3 regions of the Sphingobacterium sp. UBA3549 genome follow, and region 2 is predicted to be linked to each of the others. Evidence: riboswitches for the same ligand, from Rfam matches in the RefSeq annotation. Region 2 holds a riboswitch; each other region holds the start of a gene.
What was found. A riboswitch is a leader RNA that binds a small molecule or an ion and turns the genes downstream of it on or off. The one in region 2 is predicted to bind S-adenosylmethionine.
Positions count from the first base shown of each region.

Region 1: linked by a shared signal. The riboswitch ahead of B2W36_RS18115 (O-acetylhomoserine aminocarboxypropyltransferase/cysteine synthase family protein) and the one ahead of metE (5-methyltetrahydropteroyltriglutamate--homocysteine S-methyltransferase) in region 2 are both predicted to bind S-adenosylmethionine.
Region 3: linked by a shared signal. The riboswitch ahead of metF (methylenetetrahydrofolate reductase [NAD(P)H]) and the one ahead of metE (5-methyltetrahydropteroyltriglutamate--homocysteine S-methyltransferase) in region 2 are both predicted to bind S-adenosylmethionine.

Region 1 covers NZ_DFOE01000035.1:118,901-129,421, forward strand. Annotated here, with positions in the region: gene B2W36_RS18100 (GH92 family glycosyl hydrolase) at 1-1,614, shown strand, start outside; gene B2W36_RS18105 (homoserine dehydrogenase) at 1,679-2,860, opposite strand; gene B2W36_RS18110 (homoserine O-acetyltransferase family protein) at 2,899-3,942, opposite strand; gene B2W36_RS18115 (O-acetylhomoserine aminocarboxypropyltransferase/cysteine synthase family protein) at 3,978-5,288, opposite strand; SAM riboswitch class I at 5,545-5,657, opposite strand; gene B2W36_RS18120 (FUSC family protein) at 5,838-7,865, opposite strand; gene B2W36_RS18125 (TonB-dependent receptor) at 8,209-10,521, shown strand, end outside.
Region 2 covers NZ_DFOE01000017.1:182,253-192,773, reverse strand. Annotated here, with positions in the region: gene B2W36_RS09550 (sensor histidine kinase) at 1-637, shown strand, start outside; gene B2W36_RS09545 (response regulator transcription factor) at 739-1,428, shown strand; SAM riboswitch class I at 1,617-1,720, shown strand; gene metE (5-methyltetrahydropteroyltriglutamate--homocysteine S-methyltransferase) at 1,799-4,111, shown strand; gene B2W36_RS09535 (tetratricopeptide repeat protein) at 4,210-4,737, opposite strand; gene B2W36_RS09530 (helix-turn-helix domain-containing protein) at 5,161-5,751, shown strand; gene B2W36_RS09525 (hypothetical protein) at 5,783-6,148, opposite strand; gene B2W36_RS09520 (single-stranded DNA-binding protein) at 6,323-6,718, shown strand; gene B2W36_RS09515 (helix-turn-helix domain-containing protein) at 6,832-7,491, opposite strand; gene B2W36_RS09510 (YbjN domain-containing protein) at 7,582-7,971, shown strand; gene B2W36_RS09505 (PspA/IM30 family protein) at 7,976-8,683, shown strand; gene B2W36_RS09500 (DUF4177 domain-containing protein) at 8,670-8,864, shown strand; gene B2W36_RS09495 (OB-fold-containig protein) at 8,877-9,602, shown strand; gene B2W36_RS09490 (flotillin family protein) at 9,691-10,521, shown strand, end outside.
Region 3 covers NZ_DFOE01000037.1:317,345-327,865, forward strand. Annotated here, with positions in the region: gene B2W36_RS20150 (30S ribosomal protein S16) at 1-211, shown strand, start outside; gene rimM (ribosome maturation factor RimM) at 330-854, shown strand; gene B2W36_RS20160 (hypothetical protein) at 954-1,805, shown strand; SAM riboswitch class I at 1,982-2,084, shown strand; gene metF (methylenetetrahydrofolate reductase [NAD(P)H]) at 2,156-3,112, shown strand; gene B2W36_RS20170 (DUF2723 domain-containing protein) at 3,353-6,382, shown strand; gene B2W36_RS20175 (OmpW/AlkL family protein) at 6,527-7,192, opposite strand; gene B2W36_RS20180 (glutamine--tRNA ligase/YqeY domain fusion protein) at 7,628-9,298, opposite strand; gene B2W36_RS20185 (carbonic anhydrase) at 9,481-10,128, opposite strand; gene B2W36_RS20190 (SulP family inorganic anion transporter) at 10,338-10,521, opposite strand, start outside.

The DNA.
Region 1 (10,521 bases), on a different contig from region 2:
TTTGACCAACATACGCGCATAAAAGGAAAAGGAGCTGGAGTATATCTGAAGTTTGGCACTGAAGCAGGCGAATCAATATACATCAAGACGGGTTTATCTTATACTTCTGTAGAAAACGCACAACTGAATTTGCTTAAAGAGGCGAAGGATATGTCGTTTGATGCTGCAAAGAATAATGCCTTGCAAACCTGGAATAGTGAACTGGGAAGAATTTTGGTGGAAGGGGGAAAAGCAGACGACCGCATTAAATTTTATACCGGATTGTATCATGCTTTACTTGGCCGTGGGCTTGCAAGCGATGTAAATGGTGCATATCCCAAAAATGACGGCTCGGTGGGGCAGATTGCCCTAAATAAGCAAGGGCAACCGATTCATCATCATTATAATACCGATGCTATCTGGGGCGCATTTTGGAATTTGACACAGTTGTGGTCTATTGCGTATCCAGACTATTACAACGACTGGATTCAGAGTCAATTGTTGGTCTATCGCGATGCAGGTTGGTTAGGAGACGGTATTGCCAACAGTAAATACGTTTCGGGTGTAGGAACTAATTTTACGGGTTTGGCAATTGCAGCGGCCTATAATGTGGGTATTCGTGACTATGATGTGAATCTTGCTTATACTGCGGTGCGCAAAAATGAATTGGAAGCGAAGGACCGTCTGCCAGGAGCAGGTAAGTTAGATGTCGGAGTCTTTGTCCGTAAAGGCTATTCGCCCTATATTGAAGACAATAGTGTGAGTCCGGAATTAATGACTAGCGGCTCTCCGTTTGGCGCCTCCCACACATTGGAATATGCTTTTTCAGCCGGAGCCGCTTCACAATTTGCAAAATCATTGGGGCACCAAAAAGATTATGTTAAATTTCAGGAATTATCTGACGGGTGGCGCACGCTTTACGATGCCACAACGAAGTTTATGCGCCCAAAGGATAGTGTAGGGAAATTTATATCAAACTTTAATCCTTATGCATCATGGCGTGGATTTCAGGAAGGAAATGCTTGGCAATATACGTTTTACGTTCCGCATGTTCCACAAGAATTGGTTAAGTTGGTAGGAAAGGATTTATTCAACCGACGATTAGATAGTATCTTTACGGTGTCACAGAAGAACGTTTTTGGAGGGGGCACCCATATTGATGCTTTTGCTGGAATTGAAAGTCTCTATAATCATGGTAATCAACCGAACCTGCATATCTCTTGGCTGTTCTATTTTTCTGGTAGACCTGACCTAAGTCAGAAATGGGTTCGGGAAATTTGCAATGAATTTTATGGTACGGATGCCCTACACGGCTATGGCTATGGACAGGATGAAGACCAAGGCCAGCTCGGAGCTTGGTATGTCTTATCCAGTATAGGGCTATTTGATGTACGGAGCTTAACCACCGAACAGCCAGCGTTTCAGATTGGCGCACCTCTGTTCGATCGGGTAACGATACAATTACCGGAGAAATTGCGAAAAAATAAATTTATAATTCAGGTGACTAAAGAGCAGCCCAATAATTATATTGTGGATCAGGTTCGGTGGAATAATCGCCCGTGGAAAGGTTGGCAACTTCCTTTTGAACGTCTGATGGAAGGTGGGATTTTAGAGCTCAAGTTGAAAGGTAACTAAATTTAAACAATAAAAAAATAGCCCCATTCGGGGCTATTTTCAGGTAGGTTGGTTTGTTGATTGCCTACGCGATTTCGGCAATAAAATTCCCATCTTGATCCAAATCTGCCTTATGAGCTGCAATTTGTTGAAGATTAATATGACCGATTACATATTTGAAATCTGATGCGTAATATCGTTCTGTGATTTCACTGAAGTTTAACTTTTCAATCAGTGCATCGTCAGCATATCTCAAATAGACTTTGATTAAATAATCTTGGCTATAACTTAATGTGCTGGATTCTAAGTGTTTTTTATATTCATAACGGTATCCATAACGAAGGGCTGCAATATCTGACAATACTGCAGAACCAGTTGGATGACCACCCGCCCCTTTACCGTAGAAAAACTGTTCGTCTGCAAATGCCGCTTTAACCAATACACCGTTGTTTTCATTTTCCACATTATAGAGCATGCTGTCTTTACCTATCAGACGTGGTAATACATAAAGTACAACCTTGTCGCCGTCAATCTCTTTTGCAGTCGGTATCAATTTGATCTTGAAATTTTTCTCTTTTGCAAAACGAATATCTTGTTGCCCGAGTTTGTCTATACCAATATTAAAGACATCGTCTGGTTTGACATAGATCCCATACGCGTGTGAAGCAACAATACATACTTTAAATTTGGGGTCAAATCCACCTACATCCAAGGTTGGATCTGTTTCTGCAAATCCGAGTTCCTGTGCTTTCTTCAAAGCATCTGCATAGTGCTGGTTTTCATTGAAAACTTTAGATAGAATATAGTTGGAAGATCCATTAAAAATGCCACTAACAGAGTGGAGTAGTTCATTATCATAATACTCTTCTAAATTCCGGATAATGGGAATACTTCCGCAAACAGCACCTTCATACAATAAGCTTGTGCCATATTCATGCTGGATATCGACCAGTTCCTCCAAATGGCTCGCAATCATTTTTTTATTGGCTGAAACCACATTTTTTCCCGATTTCAGTGCGCGAACAGTTAGTTGGTAAGCTGCTTCGGCATCATCAATCAGTTCGACAACAGTATTAATTTCTGGATCACCTAAAATTGCCTCCGCGTCAGTAGAAAACAGCTCCGCTGGTAGCGAGCGTTTTTTATTACCGTTTTTAATGACGAACTTCTTGATTTCCAGATTAAGATTTTTGGTTTTGATAATATCATAAAGACCTTGGCCTACAACACCAAATCCAAACATCCCTATTGTTAATTTATTGCTCATATCTCTTCTTATATTCTCTTATTATATTGTTCAATCTCTTATACTAATTCAGGAACACATGCTTTCTCCGCTCTCAGAAAGTGGCTAATAGTTTCCGTTAGTTTTGTTGTTTCGATTAAAAAGCCGTCATGACCATAGGTTGATTCAATCTCTTCGTAACGAGCATTGGGAATATGCTGTGCTATGAATTGTTGCTCTTGTGGAGGAAACAATAAATCTGTATTGACACTTAATACCAATGTTGGACAGCTAATGCTTGCTAATGCAGATTCAATAGACAATCTACCGCGCCCCAAATTGTGGCTATCCATTGCTTTAGTCAGGAAATAATAGCTGTAAGCATTGTAGCGGTTTACTAATTTTTCCCCCTGATAGTTTTGATAAGATGACGCTTTGTAGTCGCCTAGCTTATTATTATCATTTTCGCTCTGCGTATTACTATAGGTTGTATAATTACGGTACGACAGCAATGCCATTGAACGTGCCACCTTTAGTCCCTTAGCACCGCCATCAGGATGGTTGGCATAAAAGGTGCGGTCGGTTGTAATGGCAAGGCGTTGGCTCTCATTGAATGCAATACCCCATGGTGAATGAACAGCATTTGTGCCAACGACGATTAAATGATCGATTGCGATTGTGTTGGACGCCGCCCATTCCAATGCCTGCTGCCCCCCTAATGAGCCCCCGATCAGAACGTTAATACGCTTGATTTCCAGATGGTCAGCAAGAAATTGGTGTGCACAGGCCAAATCTTTTACCGTAAACTCCGGAAATGATAGATAATAGGGGTGCCCAGTGGATGGGTTAATAGACAATGGGTTGCTACTGCTATAGGCCGACCCAATGACGTTGGCGCAGATGATATAATAGTCGCTCGGGTCAAATAAGTCATCGGTTCCAAAAAGGCCCGGCCACCAATCCAAGACGTTCGCATTGGCCGTTAGGGCATGACATACCCAGATCACATTGCTGCGATCTGGATTAAGTTTGCCAAACGTCTCATAACTGATTTGTAAATCAGTAAGCTCTCGTCCATTTTCAAATACAAAAGGCTTCGGGTGCAGATAAATATGCTTACTCATTTTACATTTAAATTTTATAGCCGACTAAAGTCTAATTAGTTGATTTTATCAAAAGCTTGCTGTAAATCTGCTTTGATGTCATCAATATGTTCTATTCCCACTGACAGGCGCAATAGTCCTTTGAACACACCCGCATGCGCTTGATCTTCGTCACTCAATTGTTGGTGGGTCGTTGCGGCTGGATGAATAATCAGCGATTTAGTATCGCCTACGTTAGCTAAATGACTGATTAATTCTAAACTGTCGATAAAGTCATTGGCTTTCTGTGCTGCATCGCCCTTTAGCTGGAAAGAAAGCACTGCGCCGTACCCATTTTTAAGATATTTTTGCGCATTAGCGAAACTTGGAGAGCTTTTTAATCCTGGATAATTTACCTTTTCTACCTGAGGGTGGGCCTCAAGCCATCTAGCGATTTCCAACGTGTTGTCGACATGCCGTTGTACACGTAAAGACAATGTTTCAAGGCCTTGTAACAACAAGAATGAATTGAAAGGAGAGAGTGCTGGTCCAAAATCTCTCAATCCCTCTACACGTGCGCGAATTGCAAATTGTATATTGCCAAATGGGCCATTTTCACCAAAAATATCTGAAAAGACCAATCCGTGATAGCCCTCAGATGGTTCAGAAAATTGTGGGTACTTCCCATTTCCCCAGTTATAGTTACCTCCATCAACGATGACGCCGCCAATGCTTGTTCCATGCCCACCAATCCATTTCGTTGCCGATTCAACGACCACATTTGCGCCATACTCTAAAGGTTTAAATAAATAACCCCCAGCTCCAAATGTGTTGTCAACAATTAATGGCAAATCGTATTTTTTGGCTACAGCGGCAATTTTTTCAAAATCAGGAATATTGAAGCTTGGGTTCCCTATTGTCTCGACATAGATTGCCTTAGTTTTATCGTCAATGAGCGCTTCTATTTTATCAGCTTCAGCATCGGTGGCAAAACGAGCTTCAATACCTAGCCGTTTAAATGCAACTTTGAATTGATTGAATGTACCTCCATATAAGTTGGACCCTGCAACGAAATTGTCACCGCTTTCAAGAATATTATTTAATGCAATAAACTGCGCTGCCTGACCAGATGCAACTGCGACTGCGGAAACACCACCTTCTAAAGCTGCAATCCGTTGTTCAAATACATCCGTAGTTGGATTCATGATCCGGGTATAAATGTTTCCAAACTGTTTTAATGCGAATAGATTGGCCCCATGTTCTGCATTTTCAAAGACAAAAGATGTTGTTTGATATATAGGAACTGCTCTGGATCCTGTGGTAGGATCAGCGACTTGGCCAGCATGAACCTGTAGTGTTTCGAATTTCAAATTTTTGTTAGAAGACATAATAGATCAGATTTTAAGGTTTCAAAAAAGAATTTGTAAAGGTAAAAGAGAAGCATACACACCTACTTGGAAGGTCTGTCAAATCGTTATCCAAGAAAAAGGAAATGATTTTTAACAAGCAGGGAAGTGTGTATGCATACGCATTCGCATCGATACTTTTTTACGATGTAGTACACTTTTGCTGTTCGCAAGGTTCAGTTGTATTGAACCTGAATTTTTAATGGATTTCAGTAATTTAATAAGCATTGTCTTATATCATTTATATGCTCCAAAACGATATTATTTTGGACAGGAATTGGCACCTTTTCAAGCAAATTGAAGGTTGCCAGTGGGTCATTGAGCCAGTCTCTCGCCACTTCTTTATAAATCAAGACCTACTGATTAAGGAAGGTGTTGATTAGAAATCTTCTTTCGAAGACGACACAAATATAAACTTCTTTTTTATTAAAGCAAAAGAAATACGTTTTTTTTACTTAAAAGAGCGTTACTTCGGGAGCTGTAATCGCATATTTGTTATTCAATATTGATACATAAATACATAGCTTGCCTTTATGGTTTTCTTAAGTTGATATTTTCTGCCAGCTGATCTAAGTAGGTTAAAAGGGGTTTTAAAGCATCAATTCTGCAGTGTATACCCTGTTGTATGTCGTGATTCGCTTTTCTACCTAACGATATGGAGAGACCAACCAAATGCGAATTGATGCGATAGGAGAGTGCTTGAAAATGATGGATATGGGACCAGTCTACCCACTTGTGTTCAGGTTCCTTCTTCATTTGATTGATCGCATCGGAAAAGAGAGCCATGGCAGTCTGTGCTTTTTTCCGAGCCAGTCGAATGTCGAACGAACTTTGCAGATCATCAGATAGGCGTTTGTTGATAATTTGAAAATAATGGTGGTTATATAATGCGACCTCTTTTGCCAAGTGGACCATGCTCGTGCTTTGGCGTACGGGTATCAAAAAATAGCCCGCTATTGCCAGCAGCGCACCAACTAAAGTAAAAATTATTCTACTGCCTAAAATGATATTAATATTTCCTTCAAATAAGTTTAATGCGATGACTATGCCTAGCGTAATAAAGATCACACTGACCATATAATTTGATCGGTTGAATAGGAAGAATCCAAATAATCCAATAGCGGCAATTTGAAGAAGAACGGGCAGAAAGTCAATGGAGACCAAACAGAGTATTCCGACGGCAATTCCCGAAAGTGTACCTAGTATGCGTTCTATATTGCGTGTTTTGGTCATTGAAAATGCAGGTCTCGCAACGATGGCAATAGTGAGTAAGATCCAATAAGTATATTTAAAATCCAAGAAAGAAATGCCGATCAATGCGCCTGTTCCGAAGAGAACGGCCATCCGGAGTGCAAAACGGAAAATTGGATTATGGAGATTGAGTCTGCTCTTGATATCACTTAAATTACGCAAAGGACGATTGATAAATTGCTGATACTCATTGGTGTCAATTTTGTTTTTGATTTCTTGATTTTGATAAAAAGCAACTTGAATCCGTTTGAGAACTTCAATAATAGCTTCAATATTACGGATGATGGAAGCGAGAATACCATCTGCTGGGGCAGTCTGTTGTTCTTGAATCTCCTTTAGATCCAACAACAGCGCATTGATTTTACTGTGGTTATCGTAGCGCTGCTCTGCATAGCGAAACCTTTTATTAGGCTGCGAAAAACTATCGATTTCCAAGGCCAGTAATGTTATGCTACGACGAATTATGGGAAGGCTACCGGTATCCAGCAAATTTTTTCGAATGGCATCATAGTCATGATCCAATGCAATAATTAATTCGTGTAAATCAATTAATCCATAGACCTGACTAAGCCAATAGTTGCTTTTGTGCCAGCGTTGGCTTATGATTTTTTCTTCCCTGAATAAGAGGGATCTGATTTGCTCCTGTTGTTCACTGATCTGACCATAAATTTTTCCGACGCGGCTGTAAGTCAAGTCCAGCGGAATATCCGGATCGTAAGATTCAGAACGTATCAATAGAAATTGAGATAAACCGTGAAACCCATTGGCCATGGCGTGTTTTAAAGAGCGATAGGGTTGTATGTAAGCCTGCAATAGACTAAAGAAATAATAGATGCTGGCGCCTGCAGTAATTTGTAAGCTCACTGAAAGCGGATGTTGAGGGGCCATGCCGATGACAAAGCTCATCAGAATCAATGTCATGTTCCCAATTGCGGCATAACGGGGGCCTAAAACCCCGTAAAAAGTGCAGATAAAGCCTGCGGAACTCAATAAAATAACCAGCGGCCAATGATAAGGAAAAAGAAAGGCTGTAAGAAGCGAAGCAATAAAGAAAGTGGGAATACAAACAAGAGCGGAAGAAAATTTATCTTTCCGATTACCTGGAGGATCGGTTAATGTAGTCAATAATGATCCCACCCCAATACCGATGGCTGCGTTTGCTGGTGCACCCAACAGATAGATCGCCAAACTCGGCAAAATGCTGATAGATACATTGCGCAAAGCATCGCCAGTATGTTCTCCCTGGATGAATCGGATAATATGGATATAAAAAAGGTAGAATCTTTTCTTTAATGATTCAATGCTCATCAATCAGTTTACTAATTTTCGCCGTAAAAATACAAATATTATGCTTAATATTTGTATTATACATTTTATTTGTTTTGAATTTTGTTTATTTTTTGAATTTTTATTTTGATTCGATGTGCTTTTCTTGCGCTGTGCTTCTTGGAGATTCAAGATTAGCTGGGATGATTTTACCGGCTTTAGCATCGATCAGTGAAGGATATGGTTTACCGATGTTATTTGGCTGTCTACCGAGTGAATCGGACGATCTATCTATTTCTACTAGTCAATGTGTAATGAATATACGAGGTTTGTTGTCATTATTATGAAGTTGACTATCTAATCGATAGCCTAAAGAAACTACATTATGAAACCACAAAAAATTAAATTGCTCTTATTTTCACTTTTTTTAGTCCTGTTTTCTATTGCCGGACCCGTTTCAGCACAGTCTGACGGGGTAAGATTACATACAGTCGTTGTTGGACAAGACAACCAGCCTATTGTGGCTGCAAATATTTCACTATTTCGGAAGCCCAATGATATCTTATTAAAGGGAACTTTATCCAACGAAAATGGAGAAATTGTGTTGTCTGCGATCCCCGAGGGCAAGTATAGCCTACGTGTGTCCACGGTAGGGTATGCTGTTTATCATTCTGCTGAAATGGTCGTAATTACGGGAGATCTCAAGATGCTGGATACGATTCGTTTACAGGTGGAAAGTAAAGTGTTGAGTGAGGCGCAGGTGATCGGTAAGAAGCCATTGATTGAAAGTCATCTCGATAAAGTTGTACTCAATGTCGAAAACAGTATTTTGGCAACAGGGAATAACGCATTGGAGCTCCTGCAAAAGGTTCCAGGAGTAACTTTAGATAACAAAAAGATCAATCTGCGTGGAAAAAGTAATGTGATTATCATGATTGATGGTAAGCCTACTTATCTTTCTGCGGATGAAGTATCGCGATTATTGGAAAATACGGCTTCCAATGCAATAGCGTCGATCGAGGTACTCACCAATCCACCCGCAAAATACGATGCCGCAGGGAATGCAGGAATTATTAATATTAAGACAAAGAAGAATACGCTATTTGGAAGTAATGTTAGTTTAAACCTCAATTTAGGGCAAGGTAAATATACAAAGGCGGATGGTGGCTTTCTAATAAACCATCGTAACAATTGGGTGAATTTATTTTCTTCTTATAACTACGCAACTGCCTTAGGATTTAATGATTTAGATATCGATAGAGCTGTAGATACCAAAACCGGGACGACTTTTTTTAATTCGGATTCTTATTCGAAATTCCGTTATCGAGGCCGCAATTTCAAATTTGCGGGAGATTTTAACCTAGGAAAAGAGGAGGTCATTGGATTTGTGGTTAACGGTAACGTAAGTAATGGCCATTCAACACGCGCGGGAAGTAATCTGATCGCCTCTCAAAAAGGTAAGCTTGATTCGATTGTATTAGGAAGCAATTTGTCAGATTTTAAATACCATTACTTCACTTATAATCTTAACTACAAAAAGACATTTGATACTTTAGGGACTGAATTGACCATTAATGGAGATTATTCATATTCGAAAAATAATGACAATAGCACCGTTGGAAACCGTTTTCTGGACGCAAATTGGGAGGAATTTAAATCACCGAATATTTTCCGCAATGATATGCTTTCTAAGACAAACATATTAGTTTTTAAAACCGATTTTGTGCATCCCTTTAATAAAACGACGAAACTTGAGGCGGGCTTAAAATATAGCCGTGTAAAAACAGCTAATAATTTGTTGTACGAAGATCAGGATCAGCAAGGCGAGTTCGTGCAAAATAATGGTCAAAGTAATCAGTTTTTGTATAATGAAAATATAGCTGCAGCTTATTTCAGCCTAAATAAATCGTTCGGAAAATTTTCGGTACAAACTGGACTGCGTGTTGAAAATACGAGCTCCCTGGGAAACTCGGTGACGCTTGGGCAACAAACAGAACGTTCCTATACTGATTTTTTCCCGTCAATATTTGTACAGCAACAGATAAATGATGATCATAAGCTTGGTGCGAGTTATAGCAGACGTATTGACCGCCCTGATTATGGGGCATTGAATCCCTTTGTGTATTATTTGGATCAATACACGTATCAGTATGGCAACCCTTATTTAAATCCACAATATACCAATTCGTATGAAGTAAATTATACCTTTAAAGAACGCTATTTATTGAGTTTGGGCTACAAAAGGACTAACGATGCCATCACTCAGGTCATAGAAAGCAATTCGGAGACCAAAGCTATTGCACAGACAGACCGAAACCTGGCTTATTTTGATTATTACAATATGAATGTCAATATACCCATTAAGCTTTTCAAATGGTGGAGTATTTCTAACAATGCCAGCGCTTTTTATAATAAGTTTAGTTTGGATGAACACTCCGGAGCGCAACGCCAATTAGAAAAGTTATCTTTCCAGGTAAGTTCCAATCATGATATTCGAATTGGGAAAACAACAAATCTGGAGCTGACAGCCAATTATTTTTCGCCAGCAGTTTATGGGGTATTTAGTTTTCAGTCTTACTATGGTATCGATCTAGGTGCTGGAAAAACATTTCTTGACAAAAAATTGAATGTGAAGTTGGCTGTAAATGATGTGTTGAATACAAGAGGTCAGCGCAGATTGTCGAGTTATCAGGAAAAT
Region 2 (10,521 bases):
AGTTGCGACTATCATGATTGCTAGTGAATCGCTTAAGGATCCCGATATCAATGCCGACCATAAACGCGTTCAAAAATTAGCCAATATCATCTACGACGAGAACGTTAGATTAGGAAATCACATCGAACGTGTACTTGATTTAGCACGATTAGAAAAAGAAACCTTAAAACTAGATCAGGTAGATGTTCATATTAACGATCTTGTTTCTGCTGTTACGGACAGTATGCAACTGAGAATGCAAAATATTGGCGGAAAATTCACTATTGATCTGGCAGCCACGAAAGATGTCGTCGTTGGCGACGAACTGCATTTCTCAAACGTATTTTATAACCTATTGGATAATGCAATTAAATACAATAAAGGTGATCTACATGTGAGTATACAATCAAAAAACGTCGGGGATAGTATTGTGGTCACTATAGCTGACAACGGTATCGGTATGAGCCGAGATCACCTTCAAAAGATTTTTGACCAATTTTACCGGATACCGACAGGCAATGTCCACAATGTAAAAGGATTTGGTCTTGGTCTAAGTTATGTACAAGATATTCTGAGGAGACTGAACGGAAAAATTACGGTTAAAAGCGAAAAAGATAAGGGCACGACCTTTGAAGTAATTTTGCCTACAAAAAAATAAAAGGTTCCTTTTTTGTATATTTCCTCTGTAAAAGAATTTCAAAGGTAGAGGAAGCTGATTTATCAGCATCAAGGGAATTCGTTAAAATTAAAGTATTCATTATGCAAAAGATATTATTAGCAGAAGACGATCCTAATTTGGGGGATCTTTTAAAAGACTATCTCGAATTAAAGGGAAAATTTGACGTCACACTATGTACAGATGGTGATGAAGCAATATCCCAATTCAAGAAAAATAACTATGACCTCTGCATCTTCGATGTCATGATGCCTAAGAAAGACGGCTTCTCTGTTGGACGTGAAATCAGAAAAACAAACAATACTGTTCCAATAATCTTTGCCACAGCGAAAGGTATGATGGAAGATAAAACTGAAGCTTTTGAACTTGGAGGAGATGATTATATCACCAAGCCGTTTCGGGTTGAGGAATTGTTACTTCGCATCAATGCCCTGCTAAAACGCAGTGTTCGGGATAAAGAAGAAGAGGTAGTTGCAGACAAATTTGAAATTGGCGATTATTTCTTTGATTACACAAGTCAGCAGATTTCCTATAAAGGGCAGATGCAGAAACTATCGACTAAAGAAGCTGAACTATTACGCCTGCTCTGCCTAAAGAAAAATGATGTATTGACAAGAGAGGAGGCTTTATTAAAAATATGGCATGATGACAACTATTTTACTGGTAGAAGTATGGATGTCTTTCTCAGTAAACTTCGAAAATACCTGAAAGAGGATAGTAAAGTGGAGATTGTCAACGTGCACGGAAAAGGTTACAAACTTTTGGTAAGCTAAAAAAAAGGGGGAATGAGAAATACAGTCATTCCCCTTTTTTATGCTGCACAGCGTATTGGTGCATGACATACACAAATTCATGGATGAAAATAAAAGAACAAAACAATTTCATTCTTAGTAGAATATAAAAAATAGACGCACTTTTATAAAAAATTTGCATTTCAAAAAGAAATGTGCTAACTTAGCGTCGCTTATAGAGAAAGGCAGAGGGAATAGACCCGATGAAGCCTTAGCAACCTGTCCCTTGACAAGGTGCTAAATTCTACCCTATTTGATAAGGGAATGATAAGCCGAAGTCACCGAATTCTAGTGTGTCCTTCTCTCTCTAGCAAGAAATATAGTTGAAAAAGAAATATTAAAAACATTCATTATGTTATTGACTAACAATTTAGGTTACCCTCGTGTGGGCGCGTTCCGCGAATTGAAAAAAGCCAATGAGGCCTATTGGGCTAAAAAATCTTCTGTTGAGGAATTATTGGACACAGCAAAAAAAATTCGTGAAGGCAATTGGAAAACACAAAAAGATGCTGGAATAGATTTGATTCCTTCCAATGATTTCTCTTTTTACGATCAAGTATTGGATTTAACCCTCACTGTTGGTGCAATTCCTGCTCGTTACCATTCTTTATTGAATAAAGTAGACAACAATTACAGCTTAGATCTATATTTTGCAATGGCCCGCGGTTTCCAACAAGAAGGAATTGACGTAACTGCAATGGAAATGACCAAGTGGTTGGACACAAACTACCACTACATGGTACCAGAATTCACAAAAGATCAAGAATTCAAATTGACTTCTGAAAAATTCTTAAATGAATACAACGAGGCAAAATCATTGGGCATTGATACTAAACCAGTTTTACTTGGTCCGATCACTTACCTATTGATCGGTAAAGAAAAAGAAGCTGGCTTCGACAGGATCGATTTATTGGATAAACTTGTCCCTGTATATGAGCAAATATTGTCTAAACTAGCTGAAGCTGGTGCGCAATATGTTCAGATTGACGAACCTTTCTTAGCATTGGATTTAGATGCTAAAGTAAAAGCGCTATATCAGCCTACTTTTGAAAAATTAGCTGCTGCAGCAAAAAACATCAAATTAATCGCTACCACTTATTTCGAAGCGTTAAAAGATAACGAAGATATCGCGGTTAATTTGCCTATTCATGCTTTACATTTGGATCTTGTCCGTGGTGAAAACCAACTGGATACCGTTTTAGCTAAAGTTCCCGCTTCATTGACATTATCTTTAGGTATTGTTGAAGGCCGTAACATCTGGAAAAACGATTACGAAAAGTCATTGGTTAAAATCAAGCAAGCAGTTGATGCATTAGGAAAAGACCGCGTTTGGGTGGCTCCTTCTTCATCTTTATTGCATGTTCCTTTTGACCTAGATAATGAGCATAATGAACAATCATTACCTGCTGAAGTAAAAAATTGGTTAGCCTTTGCCAAACAAAAATTAGCTGAAGTAAAAGACTTAGCTGTACTGGCAGAAGGCGAAGTTGATGCGGAAACAGCGAAACGTTTTGAAGCGAACAAAGCTGCTGCTGAAAGCCGTCGCACTTCTCCATTAATTCACAAACCTGAAGTTAAAACACGTACAAGCAATATCACTGATGACGATGCAAAACGTACTTCAGCATTTGCAGACCGTAAAGCAGCGCAACAAGCGAAATTTAACTTGCCGGCATTCCCTACCACAACGATAGGTTCTTTTCCACAAACAAAAGATGTTCGTAAATGGAGAGCAGATTTGAAAAAAGGTGCTATTACACAAGCGGAATACGATAAAGCAATCGCAGAAGAAACTGAAAACACCATCCGCCTTCAAGAGCAATTGGACATCGATGTTTTGGTACATGGGGAATTCGAGCGTAATGACATGGTGGAATACTTCGGTGAACAATTAGCCGGATACGCTTTCACACAAAACGGCTGGGTTCAGTCTTACGGTTCTCGCTGTGTTAAACCTCCAATTATCTATGGTGATGTCTACCGTCCAGAAGATATGACTGTACGTTGGTCATCTTACGCACAATCATTGACAAACCGTCCGGTGAAAGGTATGTTAACAGGTCCTGTAACAATCTTACAATGGTCTTTTGTTCGTAACGATCAACCGCGTTCAACAACGACTTACCAAATTGCATTGGCCATCTTGGATGAAGTACAAGCCTTGGAAAAAGCAGGTATCAAAATCATCCAAATTGATGAACCAGCTATCCGGGAAGGATTACCTTTACGTAAAGCTGATCAAAAAGATTACTTGAACTGGGCAGTACGTGCTTTCCGTGTTTCTTCTTCAAATGTAGAAGACGATACACAAATCCACACACACATGTGTTATTCAGAATTCAATAATGTAATCGAAGATATCGCTGCAATGGACGCTGACGTTATCACGATCGAGACTTCACGTTCTCAAATGAAATTATTGAATGCTTTCGCTGGAGACTTTAAATATCCAAATGATATTGGTCCAGGTGTTTATGATATTCACTCTCCACGTGTACCCAGCAAAGACGAGATGGTAGATCTATTGCGTAAAGCAAAAGCAGTAGTGCCGGCAGAACAACTTTGGGTTAATCCTGACTGCGGATTGAAGACCCGTGCTTGGCCAGAGACCAAAGCAGCTTTAGAGTCTATGGTAGAAGCTGCCAAAATCTTAAGAGCAGAATAATTCTTAAACTATATTGATAAAGCCCTGGGTGAAATTTCACCTAGGGCTTTTTTATTGTACTCATATTAATCTAAAATTGTATCCAGATCGTGATCCTATTAACGAACAGTATTACCTTCTTTCTTACTATTTTTCCCACTTCCTTTACTAATTTCCTGTTTCCCCTTAATCCGATCCTCAATAGACTTCAGGCTTGACGAAAAATCAAGATCAACATTTTCAAGTTTCGCCATCTTTAACGCCTTCAACGCCTTTTTGTATTTTCTCATTTTTTCAAATAGAAGTGCTTTCTTTATCCAGATCCCTGCCAAGGGCATCGCCGGAAGTGTCAAAGCAAATTTAATCGTCTTTTTTGCAGCTTCATATTCTCCCATATCAATCAATGTCTGAATAAAATAAGGATATACTTCCACTGCCTGCACATTATGCGCCAAAGCTTCCTGGAAGTACCTTTTTGCCTGCTCATAATCAAACAACTGCTCGGCGTGAACTCTTCCCATCAAACACAGCGCCATTGTATTGGACTCATCATAAGACAGTGCATAGGATAAGGACTCCATGGTCTCCTCCAAATATATAGGATAGTTATCCAGCGCCTGAAGGACATATTTATTTACTGAATTCATAAAATTTTCTAAAACATAACATTCATATCCAGCTTTCATAATAACACTTGAAAGTAACTGGATTTTTAAAATTCCATAATAAGCTAAGCACATTGGAAAAATGGACTACTATTTAGAGCGCCAAGTTTTAGCCAATAGCAACGTAGGTTATTTAACGTATTAAGAAAGAAGATTAGGAAAGGGCCGTATTCTGAAGAATATTCCCGAGAATCTTCTCTGTGGACGAAGCGGGATTTTCTAATATAGCAAACATATTCTTCCGTTTTTATTAATTAATCTATTGAATTACAAAGATTCAAAATATTTACCAAATTCCCAAAAACTTGTGATTATTAATCGCTTAAATCCTACAAGGTGCTATTGGCGCATTATTGTCGCATCAATTTCGCTAAAATTTAACGACTATTTCCTCATATTTGGACTATGGAAAATCAATCAGCTAATCAATTCATCAAACTATCAAGAAAACGTAAGGGATTAACGCAACAGGAACTCGCCGATCAAGCAGGTGTATCGCTAAGAACGGTGCAACGCATAGAAAAAGGCACTGAAGAAATCAGTGGATTTAGTCTCAAACAAATTAGTCAAATTTTGGAAATACCTCTAGAACAACTCATTATGCCAAATATAAATCAAATCAGTATCGACAACAATCAAACAGGAAGTATTAAAGCTTTATATTTAGCATCGCTTACCTTTCTGATCAATCCATTATTAGGGTTATTGGTCCCAGCAATTATGGGCTATACGAAACAAAACAAAGACGCTTTATACAGTAAGCACCTAAAAAGAATAATTGTAATACATGCTGTTGGACTATTTTTTCTAGGAAGTTTCATAGGCTATATCATTATTGCAGATTTTTTTAAGATTGCACTACCGTCTTTTTTAAGCAATATCTTCAATAGTGCCTATATTTTACTCATCCCGGTATGCTATTATATCTTGATTCTAACGTTTACTATTTCTAATTATATCGCAATAAGAAAGGCCAAGTTCAGTTCTGCAAACTAAACCAATACAAATGAATCTATTGCAGTCAAAATCACAGCGGCTTCTTTTGAACGATTAACACCCAATCTTTCTCAAGCAACAGATAGCCTGTTTCATAAATAAACTGGTAAGTTTGACCTTTGTTGTTGGAAAAAATATGAGTATGGAATTTAAAATCAAACCCCAATTGTTTTAACTTTTCACGCTGTATTTTGACCATCCCCTCCCCGTTCAAGGTATCTAACAATATACGGCGATTTTTTCGCAGGATATTATTCACGTTACGCACCAAATTGGTTTGGTCGCTATTTAATTTATTATTATAGGCATTCCGACAAGCATCATCACAAAATCGCTTGTCAGAACGGCCACGTATACCCTTGCCACATTCAAGGCAAACTCTCTCAACAGAACTCATAGAAAATTACTAAACGACAACAAACGGTTACAATCGACTACAGTCGAATACAAATGGTAAACAGACGAATAAGATGTATGTCCCTTCTCATCTTTGCTCTAGATCATTCGGTGTCAAAAGCCAATGAACATCAACTAAAATAAGAATTATTGAAAACATTTAAAAATTAGACACATGAGTACATTACGTAACAAAGTACAGTTAGTAGGTCATCTTGGAAATGACCCGATCATCAAAACAACTTCCACAGGTACAAATTATTCCATATTACGTCTCGCCACCAATGATCTATTTAAGAACAAAGCCGGAGAATGGGTCGAGGAAGTCCAGTGGCATACACTCGTAGTATGGGGAAATCAAAATACGACCATAGAAAAGAAATGTCAACGCGGAACGAAGCTGATGGTTGAAGGTAAGCTCACCTATCGCAACTATGAGAACGCAGAAGGAGTAAAACAATATGTCACTGAAATTAAAGTGGATAGTTTCATGGTTTTATCAGACCCTAACAGCGATAAACAAGAACCTCCTACCCTTGAAGATGAAAGTGAAGATGATCTCCCCTTCTAATAAAAGAAAAAGGTAGGACAAGATATTAGTCCTACCTTAAACTGCATATCCATTGCTGATACATTTGTTTTTAAAGGGTAAACACACCCTTAGCCACTGAAGACTTGCCCTCATCAGATACGCTCATATTTACCATATAACTTCCAAAAATATTCTTTCTCAGTCAATATAAAATCAACTTTCTTCCAAGCATTTAGAACCAGATTAATTTCCTTATCCGCTAAACTATATTTCCCAATAAAAAATTCCTGAGCGGAGAAGTATAAACCAAAAGCGTTGTCCAGGGTATGCAAACATTCGATATCGACCTCTTCGAAAAACAAAATTACATGCGAGTTCACTATGAAATCACTTGGCGCGGGAATAGCATCCGAAAACTCAATAGCTATACATCTATTCCGGCTTTGCACAGGAAATTCAATTACCGGAAGTTCGTTGAATTTTGAAAAATGAGCGCTCGCTTCGAGAACAGCTTCCCTCTCCAAAAAAGGGATTTGCAAAAACCGCTTATTCCCGATCACCGGTACATTAGCCTGAAAATAATCATTGAAATTGAGAATTTCATTGACAGAAAGATTCCTTTCAATGAGGTGTTGCACAGGAATGCCAAAATAATTTGCAATTTTTAGAACAATTTCAATTTTCGGCTCTGCACGCATTTCTTCGTAAGAAGAAATATTCCCTCTAGTAAGATTAAAAACATCCCCGAAAGCCTGTTGGCTCATTCCTTTCACTTTTCTTAATTTCTTAATATTGTTTCCTACGTGACTCATTTTAAAAAAAATTGAATTATTTTTGCAAAATATTTTTGCATTTTATTATCTTTATGCAAAGAATATGTGCAATATATAAAAAACTTGATTATGTACTTCTCAAAAATTGAAAATTATATCGCCAATATTGGTTATACCATTACTCATAAGGATAAAAAAGAGGGGGTTTTTGTCATCGAAAATGAAGATGATGGAATTCGTAACCTCATCGTAGGCGTTGCACAACCCATCGTTATTTTTGAGCAATACCTTTTTACCATAAGCAATGAGAACATCGATATGTTCAAATCATTATTGATAAAAAATAGAGATATTATCCACGGCGGTTTTGCATTGACAGAAGACGGTACCAAAGTTATATTTCGATATACATTACAAATACACAATCTCGACCAGAATGAATTTGATGCTGCCATCAATTCGCTGAGTCTTTTAATGAGTGAATATTATAATCAGTTAATAAGTTTTTCAAAATTATAGAATAATGAATATTTTTAAGAGAATTTTCAGAATCGGTCAAGCAGAAATTCACGCGGTCGTGGATAAAATGGAAGACCCCATCAAAATGACGGAACAAGGTATCCGTGAGATGAAAGAGGACCTAGAACAATCGTTGGAAGCCTATGCCAAAGTGAAAGCGTTGGCCATACGCACCCAAAACAATGGTGAAAAGAAAAAAGAAGAAGCCCATGAATTTGAAAACAAAGCTATTCTTTTACTTCAAAAAGCACAAAAGGGAGAGCTGACAACAGAAAAGGCAGAAGGCTTGGCAAAAGAAGCATTGCTTTTGAAAAAACAGTTATTAATCGAAGCTGGAGAATTAGAGAAACAAGCAGTGATTCATCAAAGTTCAGCCGACGAGCTACACAAAAATGTAGATATTCTAAAATTCAACATATCGAAGTGGGAAAGTGAACTTTCAACTTTAAAAGCACGTGTTAAAGTTTCCAATGCAGCCAAAATGGTCAACAAACAGCTCGCTAATATCGATTCTAACAGTACAATTTCCATGTTGGAGCGCATGAAAGAAAAGGTCGAAGAAGATGAAGCCTTGGCCAAAGCATATGGTGAAATCGCAACGAGCAACAAAAGCAAGATAGATGAGATCAATGAGAACCTCGGTGGTTCTGACTCCGTCAACAATGAATTGGAAGAGTTAAAACGAAAATTAAATGGCGATGCGGAGATTTGAGTATAAAACAGTCAAAATCGAGCCCAAAGGTTTCTGGGGAACCAAATTGGATCCAGACAAAATAGACGAGATCCTGAATGATCTAGGTAATCAGGGCTGGGAATTAGTTGCGATGCAAGACTTGGAGGTCAATGGTCACTCTTGGTCGTTTCATTACACGTTCAAACGAGAAAGAATTTAAAAGAAAAATACGATGACAGAATTAATCAATATCTTATTTAATCCATTATCTAATGGAATTATGACAGTACTAACAGGTCTGTCTGTAGTGTATTGGTTATTTATGTTTCTGATGGGTGACGGAGTGAATTTCTTTGATGCAGATGCAGATATAGACCTTCACCCTACCCCCGATGTTACTGATGTTGACGGCACCCATGATATCGCACCTGAGGGATCCGATCATGCAAACCATCATCATACAAATACCGATAGTGATGGAGAACCAGGTTTCTTCGCAAAGGCGATGGATTACATCAATGTTGGAAAAGTACCGATCATGCTGATTGTGACCTTGTTTAAATTTATAGGCTGGATTATTACCATCGTTTCCTCACTCTTTATCGACGTTGCTTCATGGGGTATAAAGTCGGTCTTAATCCTAATACCGGTATTCATTATTACCTTTATTTTAATGCATTTTCTCACTAAGCCACTAGCTAAAATGTTTAAAAGCATCGGTTACAATGGCGAGGAAAGCCACGATTTTCTTGGACGAATGGGAAAAATGAGAGCGAGCATTGAAGGACAGAAAATAGGCTCCGCAGAATTTATCATTCAACAGGATCCCATCCGCCTCAATGTAGTCAGCCACAATGGGGAGAAAATCGCTTATGGAGATGACGTTATTATTGTCGACGAATCTAGGGACAAAAAATATTATTATGTCACAAAGGAAATCACCATAGACAATATTTAAAATCGATGCGGAAAACAGAATCGCCGTGTCATTCATAAGCTTCTGCAAGCAAAATTTAAATACTAAAATCTAAATAAATACGAATCATATGCTATATCAACCTCTTTTATTTTTAAGCGGCTTAAACGGAATTATATTGCTGATTGTCGGTTTAACTGTCTTTTTAATCTTTGCATTCTTTGTTGTACTGAGTGCATTCTATAAAAAAATCCCACAGGGTAAGGCGATTGTCAGGACAGGTGTCGGCGGCACGAAAGTTGCCTTCAACAAGGGTATGTATGTCGTCCCGGTTTTCCACAAGATGGAGATCATGGACATCTCCATCAAAAAAATTGAGATTGCCCGGATGCAAGGCGAAGGACTGATCTGTAAAGACAATATCCGTGCTGATATTAAGGTGGCCTTTTTTGTCCGCGTCAACAAAAACGTGGACGATGTAATCAACGTTGCCCAGAACCTAGGCTGTGATCGTGCCAGCGAACCTGAAACATTAAAGAGCATCTTCGAATCTAAATTTTCTGAAGCACTCAAGACTGTAGGGAAGAAATTTGACTTTATCGAATTGTATGAAGCCCGTCGTGAGTTTCGCGATGAAATCCTCGACATCATTGGCACAGACCTGAACGGTTATATCCTTGATGACTGTGCGATCGACTATCTCGAACAAACAGATATTGAACACTTAAATCCCAGCAATATCCTGGATAGTGAAGGTATTAAGAAAATTACCGAGCTGACTGCAAAACAAAATATCAATGCCAACTTCATCCGTCGAGATGAAGAGAAACTGATTAAAAAGCAGAACGTCGAAGCGCGCGAGGCTATCTTAGAACTGGATCGCCAACTTGCTGAAAAAGAAGAAAAACAAAAGCGTGAAATTGATAATATCAAGGCACGGGAAGAGGCGGAGATCGCAAAA
Region 3 (10,521 bases), on a different contig from region 2:
AGCCTGGACTGAAGCTAATGATGCAAGAATCTCTGGTAAAAAAGATGGTTTAGCACAAACTAAAGCTGATGCTAGAAATGCTGCTTTAGCTGCTGAAGCTAAGAAAAAAGAAGAAAAAGCTGCTGCTGTAGCTGCTAAAAATGCTCCTGTAGCGGAAGAAACTCCTGCTGAAGAGACTGAAGCTCCTGCATCAGAAGAAACTGAAGGTTAATTCTTTCATAAAGTATTCGAGAAAGCCGACTCAACCTTGAGCCGGCTTTTTTTGAAACAGCCTATAGGCTATAGTTTGCCATTATCATGTCTTACATCTAATTGCTAAATACGAAAATATGACTATTGATCAAAGCTTTTACATCGGTTATATCAGCAAAACAAGAGGGCTTAAAGGAGAAGTACAGCTATTTTTTGAATTCGAAGAATACGAGAGTTTGGATATGGATGTCGTCTTCGTGGAAGTGAACAAAAAGCTTGTTCCTTATTTTGTTGACGCCATCAAATTTCAAAAGAACAGTACCGCTTATGTGACATTCGAGGATGTGGATCATATTGATAAGGCTCAAATACTTGTACGTAAAAAGCTATATCTTTCCAATGATAAAATGCCGGAGCGTGATCCAGATGATTTTAGATATACGGATTTAATCGGTTTTTTAGTAATTGATGAAAACCATGGTGAACTGGGGAGAATAACAGATGTTCAGGAGTTTCCACAACAATTTGTTGCTACCGTAGATATGGATGGCAAGGAGCTGATGTTCCCACTTTCGGACGATTTGATCTTAGGTATTGATGGCGAAGAGGAGATTATTGAAGTTGAATTGCCAGAAGGCTTAGTGGATCTGTATAAAGAATAAGTATATCCTTAGGCTTATATAAATGAATAGCCTTTCATAGACTATCGCAGTAATTTATTATATTGGCATATATTATTTTGCCATAATTATTAATTGATTTTGAAATCGTTATTACTCCTGCTATTCCTATTTTCACTGTCTTCTTGTGCTTTCTTTGGAAAGAAAAAGGAGTTTCCTGAAGGTAATTATCAGATGATATTGGGCTATTCGAATGAGCAATATCATAAACTTAAGAGAGAATCTCCCCAGAATGTGGAGGCAAATACCTATGGGAATGATCCTACTTTATATCGGTCCTTTCTCTCACTCCATAATAAAGACCGCTTTGTCTTGGCGCTCGACGATATATTACTCTTCGGAAAGTATAGATTCAATGGTGACAGATTAGAGTTGACCGACGAGAAAAAAGGTAGCATCGCATTGGATATTGTTAAGGTAAAAAAAGATTTTATTCAGCTAAGAGGTGATTTTTCACAGTTTAACTCAGCGCGTGTACCTACTACCGAAAGACTTTATCTCAACTTTGCCTTAGATAAAACCCCTATACGCGAGACACCAAGCAAATTTGACAGTCAAGTGAATTTGTGGCGGAATGCTCCCGTAAGAGCAGAAAGTGAAAAGGAGGTCAAGGCGAGGGCATTGAATTTTGTTGATTATTCCATCGCTTACTTTCAACATATATCAAGTTCTGGTACACATCACGATTATCGAATGGATGGTGTTGAATCGCCAATTATTTATGCTGAGAACGGTATTGTGCTCAAGGCGTGGACAGATGTGCCGGAATCTTGGAAAGAGTTGTTTTACAATGAACAAGATGCATTGATCGCCTATCGCTATTTATTTGATGGCTTTAAATATGCATCGAAAGAGGAATACCACGTAACAGGACTTTTATTAATCACATTTTATCTCAAAAATCTACGGAATTCCCTGGCAGCGCATCTTTAGCCAATGATTCTCGATCCTTACTTTCGCCTGTTTTTTTAACATTTTTTGGTGGTGCATACATTTCTTTTGTTGCGTGTAAGCAGAGCCCAAAGGTCTTATTGCCCTATTTTCGGTGCCATTTTAGTCTTTTCGAAAAAATATTTTTGTCTTTTGATTTTTTAAAACGATATTAGCAACGCTTATAGAGAAAGGCCGAGGGAATAGACCCGTTGAAGCCTTAGCAACCTGTATTGTTCAAGGTGCTAAATTCTACCCTACTCCATGTGGGAAAGATAAGTTACATGAAGATAAACGATTCCTCGACGTGTGCGTTTCGATATAAGCCAACCAAACTAAAAAACAGTTTTTTAATGAAGATTATCGATCATATCCAGAATGCCAAAGGAAAAACATTATTTTCTTTTGAGCTATTGCCACCGGCGAAAGGGCAGGGCATCCAAAGTATTTTTAAAACCATGGATGAACTGATGGAGTTTAAACCTCCTTTTATCGACGTAACTTACCACCGGGAAGATTATATCTATAAAGAGCATGCAAGTGGATTACTGGAACGCGTTTCCTATCGCAAACGTCCTGGGACAGTGGCGATATGTGCAGCAATCATGAATAAATATAAAGTTGATGCTGTGCCCCATTTGATATGTGGTGGTTTTACTAAGGAGGAAACCGAAAATGCACTGATCGATTTGAACTTCCTGGGTATAGATAATGTCTTAGTATTGCGCGGAGATGCACGTAAGGGCGATGCTGATTTTATTCCGACGGATGGTGGACATGCTTTTGCAACAGACCTATTGGAACAGGTTGCTGATATGAATAAAGGAAAGTATCTGCATGAGGATATTGTCACATCGGAAAAGACTGATTTTTGCATCGGTGTAGCAGGTTACCCCGAAAAACACTTTGAATCGCCAAATTTTAATACTGACTTTAAATATCTGAAACAAAAAGTCGATATGGGGGCGGAATTTATTGTAACTCAAATGTTCTTTAATGTCGAAAAATATAAGGAATTTGTTACTAAATGTAGAGATAATGGAATACATGTGCCTATTATTCCAGGATTAAAGCCACTGACAACTAAAAAGCAGCTCGTGACCTTACCACGAATATTTCATCTCGATATTCCAGAAGAACTGAGCGATGCTGTTTCGGAATGTAAAACGAATGCCGACGTCAGACAAGTCGGAGAAGAGTGGTTAGTACAACAATGTCAGGAGCTGATCAAGTTTGGTGCTCCGGTTTTACATTTCTATACGATGAGTAATCCGGGTCCAACAAAGAAAATTGTAGAAAAACTAGCCTAACTCATAAAAATACCCGCGAAAGGGAGCTGATAAGCTCCCTTTTTCATTGTTAAGATATCCTATAATTGACCTTATAGCCGAGTCGTCGTGTTGGTAACGGAGTCATTTGCGTGCGTGCAAGTGTCAGTGTGTTTATTGTCAGGTACTTGTGTTAAATAGTGTTAATTAACATATTGGAATCAGGATAACTTTTTAACTTAAAGTCCTAAAAAGGATTTTAATAGAAGACCAATTGACCTTATGACGTACAACAGAATAAATTCTCTACTGGGTTTTGCTTGCGGACTCATTGCCACATGTGTATACATTGCTACCGTGGAAAAGACGGTAAGCTGGTGGGATTGTGGTGAATTCATTGCCTGTGCTTACAAGCTGGAAGTAGCACACCAACCTGGGGCACCATTGTTTCTTCTGATTCAGAATGTATTTTCAAACTTGGCTTTGGGTAATGCAGGTAAAATCGCCTATTGGATGAATATCGGATCGGCAATTTGCAGCGGGCTTACGGTTACATTTTTATTTTGGACGATAACAGCAATTGCCAAGAAGATACTCCGCGAAGACAAATACGCACCTTTATCCAACTGCTTGCAGATCTTCGGCGCAGGAATTGTTGGTGCAATGGCATTTAGTTTCAGCGATTCATTTTGGTATTCGGCCGTAGAATCCGAAGTTTATGCGATGTCGTCCTTGTGTACAGCAGTTGTGTTTTGGGGGATATTAAAATGGGAAGCTCGTGCTGATGAAGAAGGTAGTGATCGTTGGCTGGTATTTATCGGTTTTGTTATGGGGCTTTCTATTGGAGTCCATTTATTGAATCTTTTGGCTATCCCAGCGATAGCGATGGTGGTCTATTTCAGAAAAGCAACTCAGGTGAGTGCGAAAGGTACCTTAAAAGCGTTTGTAGTAGGTGTACTGATCCTGGGAGCCGTTTTGTGGGGTATTATTCAATGGTTGGTTGGCCTGGCTGCTAAAGTTGACCTTGTATTTGTAAACTCACTTGGAATGGGATTTGGTTCCGGAATTTTCTTCTCGTGCTCATTGCTGGTAGGATTGATAGTTTGCGGTTTGTATTATTCGTATACAAAGCGCAAATACACGCTCAACACCGCTTTGTTAGTTTTTTGTTTTGTTTTATTTGGATACAGTTCCTACACCATGGTCATGATCCGGGGAAAAGCAAATCCATCCTTGAATAATAATGCGCCGGATAATGTATTTTCTTTTTTGGGATATTTGAGCCGGGAACAATATGTCCGGGAGCCATTGCTCAAAGGCCCGTATTATGATTCGCAAGTGGTTGGTGTAAAGAGTAAGACAGGCTATCGGAAAGATCAATCGGCGTATGTACCCTTTACACAGATAGACAAATATCAATTTGATAAGGAAACCTTTTTCCCGCGTATCTACAGCCAAGATGGAAACCATCAAGCCTATTATAGAAGTTACCTCAATTTGAAAGAGGGAGAGCAACCACAATTCTCCGACAATTTTAAATTCTTTTTCAATTTTCAGCTTGGCGATATGTATACGCGCTATTTCTTATGGAATTTTGTCGGTAGACAGAATGATCGACAAGGGTATGGGACCTATAGCGATGGCAACTGGCTGTCGGGGGTCAAAGCATTCGATAACTGGCGACTAGGTGCGCAAGATAAACTACCGCAATCGCAGGCACATGATCCGAGCCGAAATACCTATTTCTTTCTGCCGCTGCTTTTGGGAATAGCTGGTGCGGTATGGTTGTATCGAAACAACAAGCCTTATACTTTGGTCGTAACCCTGCTGTTTGTATTTACCGGAATAGCGATTGTTGTTTACCTAAATCAAACGCCCATGCAACCTCGGGAGCGGGATTATGCTTATGTGGGCTCTTTCTACGCCTTTGCAATCTGGATTGGATTGGGGCTGATCGCATTGGTTCGTTTTTTCAAACGTTTTGTACGAACACGTTATGCTTTGGCGACTGGTTTATCTTTTGCGTTGCTGGGCGGCCCCATTATTTTGGTTCATCAAAACTGGGACGATCATGATCGATCGGAGAAATCGATGGCAAGGGACTTGGCGCGTAATTATCTTGAGGCCTGTGCTCCAAATGCAATCCTATTTACGTATGGCGATCATGATACATTTCCGGTGTGGTACTTACAAGAAGTAGAAGGTGTGCGTCCCGATGTACGGGTGGTCGTCTTAAGTTATCTTACCGGTGATTGGTATATGCAACAGGCCAGGCAGCCGACTTATCGAGCAGCAGGCCTCCCCGTGACAATTCCGGCAGAAAAGACAAAAAAAGGTGTCCGTGATTATATCCCCTTTGTGGATAGGCAACTCGACAAAGCTGTTGATGCAGGTCAGTTATTACAATTTGTGACGTCAGATGATCCCGATTATAAAGTTCAGTTGAATTCCGGTGAGAGGGAAAATTATTTCCCCTCAAGAAAAGTCAAACTGGACGTTAATAAAGCGGAGGTCGTCAAGAAAAATGCAGTTCCATCTTATTTGCAGGAAGCTATTGTATCAATTATGGAATGGGAGATACCAAATGACCACCTAACAAGGGCAGATTTAACAATCTTATCGGTGCTTGAAAATAACAAATGGAACAGGCCCGTCTATTTTTCAAATATGTTGCCAAGTGATCTTAAATTAGGATTAGATAAATATCTTGTTAATGAAGGTTTCACGTCTAGACTGATGCCGGTCGCAGCTACAGGTGCGTCAACAGAAAAGCAAATTGAGCAAGCCGGACTAGTGAACATTGAAGCTTTATATCATAACATTATGCACACGTATAATTGGGGCAATATAAAAAACGCTCGATATGTTGATACGGATTCATTCCGCTTTTCAAGCATGTATGCAAGAGATATTTTTGGAAAAGCAGCGCGTCTGTTGTTGGCTAATGGCCAAATAAAACAAGCAGGAGAAGTTGCTAAAAAAGCATATGATCAATTACCTGCGCGCGTGTATGCTATGTCAGATGCAGTCAACTATGCTGATATTATTGATAGTCTATATCGTTCTGGACAACCTCAGCTCGCCAATAATATGATGGATCGAAATCTAAATTATGTAGCTGAAAATATGGAATATTTGCATCAACTCGTAGTGGATAAGAAAAATTTAAGCTTCGAATGGAATGATATTCAGGTTGGATTGGACTCGGTAGATCGCTACCGTAAAATTTTATCGGATGCGAAAGAGGATAAACGATTAGCGCGTGTCGAGGGCTTAAGGCGTCAATATCAAAACTGGTATGGTCTAGAGTAATGTTTGTAACAAACGAAGCCAATGTATTGGGTTTGCCTAAATGGTAACTGGATGAATATGCTTGAGCTAAGGAACCAGATGAGGCCGTTTTCATATACTGAAAGCGGCCTCGATACATATAGGATAGGGAAATGAGCCAAATGATTAGAATTTCATGCCGACTCCAAAGCCAAGGAGAAAAGGATTGATATCAACTTTTGCCGGTATGGATAAGTTGGGAGCCAAGTTGGATGCATCCACATTAACATCTGTCTTTAAAAGAATATATTTAGCATCTAAATTCACAAAATATTTGTCTGATAGCTTAAAGTCAATCCCGAGTTGGGTAGCGAAGCCAAAAGCATTGTCGTATTTCACATTCTTTACAGTTGATCCAGCGTTAGCACTATAGAATATCGTGTAATTTATCCCTGCGCCCACATAAGGTTTTATAGCTCCATCGGGGAAGAAGTGATATTGAGCTGTAAGCGTAGGAGGAAGAAGCCAAACACTGCCTAGATCGACATTGCTGGATGAACTTCCACCAATCGCAGTTAAATCTGAGCCTGTTGTATGCACATTATGTTTTGTCGTTCCAAGAATCAATTCCGCCGCAATGTTTTTTGTGAAAAAATAGGTGAAGTCCAGTTCAGGAATAAACTTTGTGTTGATGTCCACGTCTCCGCCTATCGTATTAATAGTAGCCGATTCGTTTGGCATGACTGCCACTCCTCTGAGTCTCATTTGCCAACGTTGATTAGGGATTGTTTGTGCTTGTAAACTTAGTGCTCCTAAAGTGAGTGTCAATGCGATTAAAAATAACTTTTTCATATCATTAAGGGTATTTATTTGACGTAAAACTATTGCTAAAATCAAGGCAAAAGAGTGACGATAATCAAGTTGAAAAATGAATGATATAATGCTTTGAGTAGTGTACATGACGTACCTTTATAAATTATTGTCAAAAAAAAGCACATCTGTATCTGTTTTTGACTCTGGGGGAATTTTGTTTGTCAGTCTTGAGTAAAGCCTGAATTTTCGAAGGCTATATTGCATGTTGGAGAAAAAGCAAAAATTTAGGATGATCTCAGGTTTGATAGCGTTGCCTAAATTTATCAGAAATGCTGTGAAGAGGATGACTGTGTTTATATATGCTTTTTGGGGAAGGAAAATGTCAAAGCTGGCTGCAGATTTAGTAAAAGGACATACCATAAACTAAAAGAGGTCGGAATCACTTCCGACCTCTTTTAGTTAAGAATAAATCTTTTATGCATTTTTCTTTACCTCTTTGCCCCAGGAATCTTTCAGTGTAACCGTACGGTTAAAGACTAATTGGGAAGGGGTAGAATGTGTATCTAATGTAAAATATCCCAGTCGTATAAATTGATAACCTTTTCCCGGAGTTGCATGTGTTAGATCCGGTTCAATATAAGCGCGTTCAATAATATGCAAGCTTTCAGGGTTAATCGATGCTTTGAAATCTTCTGCAGCAGCAGGGTTTTCATCATTGAACAATCTGTCGTACAATCTCACTTCGGCTTCTTTCGCATGCGGCACGGAGATCCAATGAATTGTTCCTTTCACTTTCAACCCAGAAGTATCTTCTCCTGATTTAGAATTTGGAACATATGTACAATGCACTTCCGTTACTTTTCCATTTTCATCTTTCACAAAATCGTGACAGGTTACGATATATGCGTGTTTTAAACGCACAGAAAGTCCTGGAGCTAAACGGAAGAATTTTTTTGGAGCGTCTTCCATAAAATCATCGCGTTCTATCCAAAGTTCTTTTGAAAATGGAATGGACCGCGCGCCTTCACCACCTTCAACTTCTGGATTGTTTTCACCGATAAGTTCTTCTACCTGGCCATCAGGATAGTTAGTGATGACTAATTTAATTGGATCTAATACAGCCATTCTGCGCCATGCTGTTTTGTTGAGATCCTCTCGAATACAGAATTCCAGAAGACTGACATCGATCATATTTTCACGCTTTTGAACACCGATTTTCTCACAGAAGTTACGGATACTCGCAGGTGTATAGCCTCTTCTTCGCAATCCTGAGATCGTAGGCATACGTGGATCGTCCCAGCTTTCAACAAATTTGTCATTAACTAATTGCAGCAATTTGCGTTTACTCATGACGGTATAGGTCATATTCAAACGGGCAAATTCGTATTGCTTAGAAGGGAAAATCTCCAATTTTTCAATACACCAATCATAAAGTGGGCGGTGTGGGATAAATTCCAATGTACAGATCGAATGTGTAATTTTCTCGATAGAATCGGATTGTCCATGTGCAAAGTCATACATGGGATAGATACACCATTGATCGCCAGTTCTATGGTGATGAGCGTGTTTGATGCGGTACAACAAAGGGTCGCGCATATGCATATTCGGGCTAGCTAAATCTATCTTTGCCCGGAGTACTTTTTCGCCGTCTTTGTATTTACCGGCACGCATTTCTGCAAATAAAGCAAGATTCTCTTCAACAGACCTGCCGCGGTAAGGCGTCGGAACTCCCGGTTCTGTAGGGGTACCTTTCGCGGCAGCGATTTCTTCAGCTGTGCTATCGTCAACGTATGCTAGACCTTTTTTTATTAGCTCAACGGCATAACTGTATAATGTCTCAAAATAATCTGAAGTATATAATTCCTCTGCCCACTGGAATCCAAGCCATTGAATATCTTTCTTGATGCTTTCAACATACTCAGTATCCTCAGTGACAGGGTTAGTGTCATCAAAACGTAGATTAGTCTTGCCATTATACTGCTGTGCTAATCCAAAGTTCAAGCAGATGGATTTGGCGTGACCAATGTGGAGGTAACCATTTGGCTCAGGAGGGAAACGTGTCAATACACGTCCGCCATGCTTTCCTGTACGAAGATCCTCTTCGACAATTTCCTCGATAAAATTTAATGATTTTTCTTCACTCATAGTGCAAAGTTAATTATTCGCGACGAGATATTTGCTAGGAGATCGTAGATATTCGGCTCAGGATAAGCGGTGGAATGTGCGTGTTATATAGCTTACTATGTGCATAGTTAATAACCTTTTGATCTGGCAAAAAAAAGGGGCAATATTATGCAATGCCCCTTTTACCGATTTTTATTACTACGCTATTTATACGAGAAGACTTCTCCCAGTTCATCATTATTCGTAAACGTACAATGTTGGTCGATCAATTCTCCAGTACCGATATTGATAATCATGCCATGTACTGCAAGATCATTACGTTCTTTCCACGCATTTTGAATGATGGACGTTGCACAAAGATTAAAAACTTGCTCTTTTACATTAAGCTCGATTAAGCGATTTACCTTTTTATCGTGTTCTTCGATCGCATCAATCTCTGCGCTATGTAAACGATATACATCTTTGATATGGCCAAGCCAGTTGTCAATAATGCCGTACTGCTTGCGGCTTAGAGAAGCCGCTACACCTCCACAGCCATAGTGACCTGCGATAATGACATGTTTTACTTTCAAAACATTGACTGCATAGTCTAATACTGAAAGCATGCTCATATCAGAGTGAATGACCATGTTGGCAATATTGCGGTGTACGAATACCTCTCCTGGCTTTGTGCCAGTCAATTCGTTTGCGGGTACTCGGCTATCTGCACAACCGATCCAAAGAATTTCCGGATTCTGACCTTTGGCAAGCTGCTGGAACCGTCCTGTTACGTCATTTTTCACAAATTCCATCCACTCTTTATTTCCCTTAATGATATTGTCAAATCCTGTTATTAAATCTTTATTTTCCATATTTTTCTTATTTCATTCGTGCCCGCAGGCGTAGTTTCTATTTTATGATAATGAATACAAATGTCTAAATTCATTGTTTACTTCAAACAACTTATTTTCATTGAAAATCCGTTCCCGATCTCAATGATTGTCCCTGCCGTCCCAATCGAGTCTTTTCATGCAATATGATGCCCAACCAAGTACAGTAATCTATAAAGAATGCCTTCGTCCTAGGAAGGCTTTTTATAGACAACCTGCAAAAGTTCGATGTCTTTTCCCTTGCTTCTTGCATTCTGTTCAAAATCTTTTATGACTTCGATGACATCTTTATCGATGAACTTACTGAATGTCCCATCGATCCGGATCTTGCTGATCGATTTTGGGAGGCTGTATAATTTTTGTTGAATAGGGACT